2 regions of the Acidovorax sp. FG48 genome follow, and region 1 is predicted to be linked to the other one. Evidence: riboswitches for the same ligand, from Rfam matches in the RefSeq annotation. Region 1 holds a riboswitch; the other holds the start of a gene.
What was found. A riboswitch is a leader RNA that binds a small molecule or an ion and turns the genes downstream of it on or off. The one in region 1 is predicted to bind glycine.
Positions count from the first base shown of each region.

Region 2: it holds a riboswitch for glycine, as region 1 does, so the genes downstream of both, ACODSU_RS14570 (D-amino acid dehydrogenase) here and gcvT (glycine cleavage system aminomethyltransferase GcvT) in region 1, are expected to answer to the same signal.

Region 1 is NZ_JBMDJH010000012.1:87,556-90,960, reverse strand. Features, by position in the region: gene ACODSU_RS17140 (TRAP transporter small permease) at 64-558, shown strand; gene ACODSU_RS17135 (TRAP transporter large permease) at 555-1,832, shown strand; glycine riboswitch at 1,838-1,943, shown strand; glycine riboswitch at 1,957-2,088, shown strand; gene gcvT (glycine cleavage system aminomethyltransferase GcvT) at 2,136-3,278, shown strand; gene gcvH (glycine cleavage system protein GcvH) at 3,360-3,405, shown strand, end outside.
Region 2 is NZ_JBMDJH010000009.1:113,262-116,666, forward strand. Features, by position in the region: gene ACODSU_RS14560 (YXWGXW repeat-containing protein) at 1-401, shown strand, start outside; gene ACODSU_RS14565 (2-keto-4-pentenoate hydratase) at 444-1,226, opposite strand; glycine riboswitch at 1,457-1,568, shown strand; gene ACODSU_RS14570 (D-amino acid dehydrogenase) at 1,664-2,980, shown strand; gene sorU (SorU family sulfite dehydrogenase c-type cytochrome subunit) at 3,044-3,382, opposite strand; gene sorT (SorT family sulfite dehydrogenase catalytic subunit) at 3,384-3,405, opposite strand, start outside.

The sequences.
Region 1 (3,405 bases):
TTTTATTCTTGAACCATCGCTGGTTCTGATCACCTCCTACCTACCCATGGTTGGCACCGCCCCATGAAAAACGCTTTTCTTACCTTTGAGCGATGGACCACCTTCATCGCCATGCTCGGCGCTTGCGCCATGCTGACGATTGCCGCGGCCCTGGGCATGTTCCAGATCGTGACCCGCTTTGTGCTGGAGCAGCCCGCCGAATGGACCGAAGTGCTCATCCGCTTCAGCCTGATCTGGATGGTGTTCCTGGCCATCCCGGCTGCGTTTCGCCAGGGCGCGATGGTGAGCGTGGATGTGCTGTACCGCTGGAGTCCTCCGCGCATCAAGCGGATGCTGGACTGGGTGGTGGCATTGGCGGCACTGGCCCTCATAGGCATCATCATCTGGTATGGCTGGGACTATGCGCAACGTGGGGGGGTACAGAGCATGGCCGGGCTGGAGTCTGTGTCCATGTTTTGGGCTTACCTGGCCATGCCGGTGGGTGGTCTTTTTTGTATCGTCGGCATCATTGGCAACCTCATTGATCCCCTGCGTATGGAACTGGAGACTGCCCAATGAGTTTGGTCATGATTTCAACGATGGTGCTGTGCTTTGCGCTCACCGTCTCGGTGGCCGTGTCCATCGGTTTGGCTTCCATCCTGGGCATCCAGGCCTCCAACGCGAACATGCTCATTTCCGTCAAGGAGATGTTCGGGGCCATCAACAAGTTTCCGCTGGCAGCCATCCCCTTCTTCATCCTCGCGGGCAACCTGATGGAGACCGGTGGCATCTCGCGCCGTCTGGTGGAGTTTGCCAAGAGCATCGTCGGCGGCGTGCAGGGCGGCCTGCCCATGACCTGTGTGCTGACCTGCATGATCTTTGCGGCCGTGTCTGGCTCGTCAGTCGCCACCACGTTTGCGATTGGCGCCATCCTGATCCCTGCGCTCATCAAGCATGGCTACCCCACCAGCTACGCCGCCGCGCTGCAGGCCACCAGTGCTGAGCTGGGCGTGATCATCCCTCCGTCCATTCCGATGATCCTGTACGGGGTTAGCGCCGAGGTATCGATCGGTGAACTGTTCATCGCCGGCTTTGGCCCCGGGCTGCTGATCAGCGGCGCGCTCATGTTGTTCGTGTGGGGTTACTGCAAGTACAAGGGCTGGGGCAAAAACGACGGTGATGGGCGCATGCCTTTTGGCAAGGCCACGCTGCAGGCGGGCTGGGCGCTGCTGATGCCCGTGATCATCCTGGGCGGCATCTATGGCGGCGTGTTCACCCCCACCGAGGCATCAGCCGTCGCTGTGTTCTACGCGCTGGTGGTCGGCATCGTCATCTACCGCGAGATCAAGCTCAAGGACCTGTTCGCCATCCTGCGCAAATCGGCCATCTCATCGGCGGTGATCATGTTCATCATCGCCAACGCCGGGCTGTTTGCATTCCTCATTACACGTGCAGGCGTGCCCGATGCCATCGGCCGGTGGCTGGAGGCGGTGCTGCAGTCCCCGACCCTGTTCCTGCTGGGCGTGAACGCCGCGCTGTTCGTGATTGGCATGTTCATCGAGACCAGTGCGGCGATCATCGTGCTGGCCCCCATCCTGGCGCCCGTGGCCATGCACTTTGGCGTAGACCCCGTGCACTTCGGGCTGATCATGGTGGTGAACCTGGCGCTGGGCATGATCACGCCCCCGTTCGGAGTGAACCTGTTTGCTGCCTGCACGGTGGCCAGAATCTCGCTGGACCGGATCATCAAGCACCTGCTGCCGTTCGTGGGCGTGATTCTGGTGTGCCTGCTGATCATCACCTACGTGCCATCGATCTCGTTGGCACTTCGGGATCTGGTCTACGCAAAGTAGTTAGAATCGCCCGGTCAGGAGAGAGTGCTCCATCTTGTCCATAAGACGCGCAGCACCGCCGAAGGCGCAGGCAGCAGCCGAACGCTCAGGCAAAAGGACTGGCAACCGCCCGCAGCGATGTGGGCGTTCCCTTGCTGGAGAGAGGTGGCCCCACAGAAAAGAAACTGTGTGCAGGCCATCCACCGAAGGAGCAAACCGCACGGCCAGCCAGGGCGCTGCGGTGAATCTCTCAGGTAAAGCGGACAGCAGGGCAAATCCCGTGACCACACCCTGGTCGCGGCCCCCATTTGCCCGGAGTCCGCCATGTCAGCCACCGCCCCCCTGCTCACCACGCCCCTGAACGCCCTGCACATCGAGCTGGGCGCCCGCATGGTGCCTTTTGCAGGCTATTCCATGCCCGTGCAGTACCCCGCAGGCCTGATGGCCGAGCATGTGCACACCCGCACCGCCGCCGGCCTGTTTGACGTGTCGCACATGGGCCAGCTCAAGCTCATCGGCGCCGACGCTGCCGCAGCGTTTGAAACCCTGATGCCCGTGGATGTGATCGACCTGCCCGTGGGCAAGCAGCGCTACGGTCTGCTGCTGACCGACGAAGGCACGATCATTGACGATCTGATGTTCTTCAACCAGGGCATCGTGGATGGCGAGCCCACCTTGTTCGTCATTGTCAACGGCGCCTGCAAGGTGGGCGACATTGCCCATATCCAGGCCCGCATCGGCCAGCGCTGTAAGGTGGTGCCCATGCCCGACCACGCCCTGCTCGCTCTGCAGGGCCCACAGGCCGTCACCGCCTTAGCCCGCTTGGCGCCCGGTGTTGAAAAGCTGGTGTTCATGACCGGTGGCGCGTTCAGCATTGCAGGCTGCGACTGCTTTGTGACCCGCAGCGGCTACACCGGCGAAGACGGCTTTGAAATCTCTGTACCCGCCGCGCAGGCCGAGACGCTCGCCCGCGCCCTGCTGGTCCAGCCTGAAGTCAAGCCCATCGGCCTGGGCGCCCGCAACTCGCTGCGCCTCGAAGCAGGCCTGTGCCTGTATGGCAACGACATCGACACCACCACCACACCCCCCGAAGCCGCGCTGAACTGGGCCATCCAGAAGGTGCGCCGCACCGGTGGCGCGCGTGCAGGCGGCTTCCCGGGTGCCGACAAGGTGCTCGCACAGATCGACAACCCTTCCAGCCTGCCCCGGAAGCGCGTGGGCCTGGTGGCGCTCGAGCGCGTGCCGGTGCGCGAACACACCGAACTGCAAAGCACGGACGGCCAGAAGATCGGCGAAGTCACCAGCGGCCTGCTGGGCCCCACGGTGAACGAACCCGTGGCCATGGGCTACGTCACGCCCGCCTTTGTAGCCATCGGCACCCGTGTCAACGCCATCGTGCGCGGCAAGGCGGTGCCCATGGAAGTGCGCGCCATGCCGTTTGTGCCGGCCAATTACTACCGCGGCTGATTTCATCAGCGAAGCGCAGAAGCTGCGCCCGCTTACATTGCAGATTCCTTTACTTTTTTTCCTTTGCTTGAGGAGCTTCCCATGACGATCAAATTCTCCAAAGACCACGAGTGGATCAACGCCGCTG
Region 2 (3,405 bases), on a different contig from region 1:
CGCTGACGGCGCTGACAGGGGCCATCACACCGGCACAGGCCGCCACGCAAGCCACTGTCATCGTGCAGTCGGGCCCGCAGCAGGGCATCGTCATTCCGGCACCCCCGCCACCCCGCCGCGAAGCCGTTCCACACGCCCGCAAGGGACAGGTGTGGGTGCCTGGCTACTGGGACTGGCGGGGCCACCGCCATGTATGGGTGGCAGGCCACTTTGAAAAGGTGCGGCCAGGCTACCGCTATCGCACCCCCCAGTGGGAGCAGCGCGACGGGCGCTGGGAGCTGCACCGGGGCGGTTGGGACCGCGATGGCGACGGCATTGCCAACCGCAATGACCGCGACCGTGACGGCGACGGCGTGCCCAACCGCCGCGACCACCAGCCGGACAACCCACGCCGCAACTGATCGACGCTCCGCTGGCTAGCCAGGGCGCCAGGCCCTGTGCCTTTATGGCAGGTGCAACACCGCCTGCCCCAGCCCGGGAAAGTCGGCCACCACCTCGGCCCCCGGCGCCACCAGCACGGTGCCGGTGCATGACCCGGTGGTGACCCAGTGCCCCGCGCGCAGTCCACCCAGGCTGCGCGCGCCTTCGTTGGCCAGCCACACCAGCAGGCGCAGCGGGTCGCCCGCCGGGTTGCCCCAGGTGGCATGTTGCACGGCCACGGCCCCGTTTACCGACAAAGTCACCGCTTGCGCCAGGGGCTGTGCGGTGGCCACTTCGTCGGTGCCAGTCCCCACAATCAGCGCTCCGTGGCATGCCTGGTCGGCCAGGCGGCTCCACTCGCCCTGCTGCGCCCAGGCAGCAAAGCGCGTGTCGCACACCTCGATGGCGGCCCGCACCGACGCCACGGCCGCCAGCACTTCGGCGGCGCTGTAGGGGGTGGCGCGGGCGGGCAGGTCGGCCCCCAGTTCGTAGACCCATTCCGCCTCCACCCCCATCACGGCAAAACCAGATGCAGCCAGCAACACGGGCTCGCCCGCTGCAGCCACCCACACCGAATCGCGGGTGAGTGCAGCGCGTGCCGGTTGCGCCTGGGGCGACGCAGCCCCGACCTTCCAGCCAGCGATGTGCCCGCGTGCACGCACCACCGCGTCTTGCACGGCATAGGCCTCGGAGGCATCCCGCGGGCGCAGCCCTGCGGGAAAGTCCAACGGGCGGGGCGTGCGCACTTCCCGGGCCTGGGTGATGACGGCGGCGCTGGCGGCAGGGTCCAAAGCGGTGGGGGACATGACAAAACTCTCCGTGGTGCAAGGGGTCGGCGGGATTATCGGCACCTTCCCCCATCGGCCCCGCCCCGCTGCATCAGCAACGATTGCGCCCCATTAGCCGCCGGAGTTGATCCGGCGCACAGGCTTGCCCCCTAGAATCGGCCTCGCAGGAGAGCACGGCAGGCACAGGCCACCGCTGCACCGAAGGCGCAAACTCCCATACACGCTCAGGTCCCGTACTGCACCATTCATCAAAGCCGTCTGGAGAGCCGCCTCGCGCAACGCGAAGCGCACCGAAGGAGCAAGCCGCAGCCCGGGTGGGTAGCGGTGAATCTCTCAGGTACCAAGGACAGGGGGAGCGGCAGCTAGGGCATTCATGCGCCAGCTGCACGCTATTGAATTCATAGCTGCCAGCGCATGTTTTTCTAGCGCCAGAGCCCAGAAAGGCTTTGAAAATCATGCGCGTGATCGTTTTGGGCGCCGGCTTGCTCGGCGTGACTTCGGCTTATTTCCTCTCGCAACTGGGTCACGAAGTGACCGTCATCGACCGCCAGGGCACGCCCGGCGCCGAAACCAGCTTTGCCAACGGCGGCCAGATCTCGGTGAGCCACGCCGAGCCCTGGGCCAACCCCAATGCGCCGCTCAAGGTGCTGCAATGGCTGGGCAAGGAAGATGCGCCCTTGCTCTTCCGCCTGCGCGCCGACATGCGCCAGTGGCTGTGGGGCCTGTCCTTCCTGCGCAACTGCACGCCCGCACGCACGCGCCACAACATCGAACAGATCGTGCGCCTGGGCACCTACAGCCGCGACACGCTGCAGCAGCTGCGCGCGGCCACTGGCATCCAGTACGACCAGCGCACACAGGGCATCCTGCACTTCTATACCAACCAAAAAGAATTCGACGGCGCGCTGGCCCCGGCCGAGCAGATGCGCGCGCTGGGCTGCGAGCGCCAGGTGATCAGTGCTGACGAGGCCGTGCGCATCGAGCCCGCGCTGGCCCACATCCGCCCGCAGCTCGCAGGCGCCACCTACACGGCCGAAGATGAATCCGGCGACGCCAACCAGTTCACGCGCGAGCTGGCCAAGCTGTGCGAGGCGGCGGGCGTGCAGTTCCGCATGGGCCACCACATCACCGCACTGCGCGAGGTGGGCGGCCGTATCGACCATGTCGAAGTGACCAATGCCGAAGGCCGCTTCGAGCGCGTGCGCGGCGATGCGTTTGTGCTGGCCATGGGCTCGTTCAGCCCGCTGCTGGCGCAGCCGCTGGGCATCCAGCTGCCCATCTACCCGGCCAAGGGCTACTCGGTGACGATGCCGGTCAAGGACGCCAGCAAGGCACACCAGGTGAGCCTGACGGACGACGAGTTCAAGCTCGTGTTCTCACGCTACACCAGCGAGCGGGGCGACCGCCTGCGCATTGCGGGCACGGCGGAATTGAATGGCTACGACCGCCACCTGAACCAGGTGCGCTGCGAGGCCATCGTGCGGCGGGTGGAGCAGCTCTTCCCCGGCGCCGGCGACACCACCCAGGCGCAGTTCTGGAGCGGCCTGCGCCCCGCCACGCCCAGCAACGTGCCGCTGATCGGCAAGACCAAAGTGGGCAATTTGTTCCTCAACACCGGCCACGGCACGCTGGGCTGGACGCACGCCTGCGGCTCGGGCAAGGCGCTGGCCGACATCGTGAGTGGCCGCGTGCCCGAGGTGGACTTTGCGTTCCAGGGGCTGCAAGGGCGCGCAGCCGGGGCGGCGCTGGTGCCGTCGCGCACGGCGGCCTGAGGCAGCGCGCGGTTGCAGGCGGTTGCAGCGAGGCCACGCTGCAACCGGTGCGAAAGGCTGCGCCTACTTGGCCGCGCCCGTGGCGTGCGCCACAAACTGCGCCACGGCCAACATGTCCTTCTCGCTCATGCGCTCGGCATACGAGGGCATTACACCGATGCCCGCCTTGAGCGCGCGCAACACGCGGCCCGCGTCGGGCTTCAACTCATCCAGCACCGGTCCGACCTGACCTTCAGCACCCGCAGCCTGCAGCGTGTGGCACACGGCGCAGGCGGGCTGGATCTTGGTGAACAGCTCCTTGCCGCGCGCCAGTTCGGCCGGGTCGGCGGCCGCAGCCGACGCACAGGCGCCAGCTGCCCACAGCGCCGCGGCAAGGCGACGCGCTCCGTTGCTCCCACCCATCTCAGGCCACGGTCACGGTGACG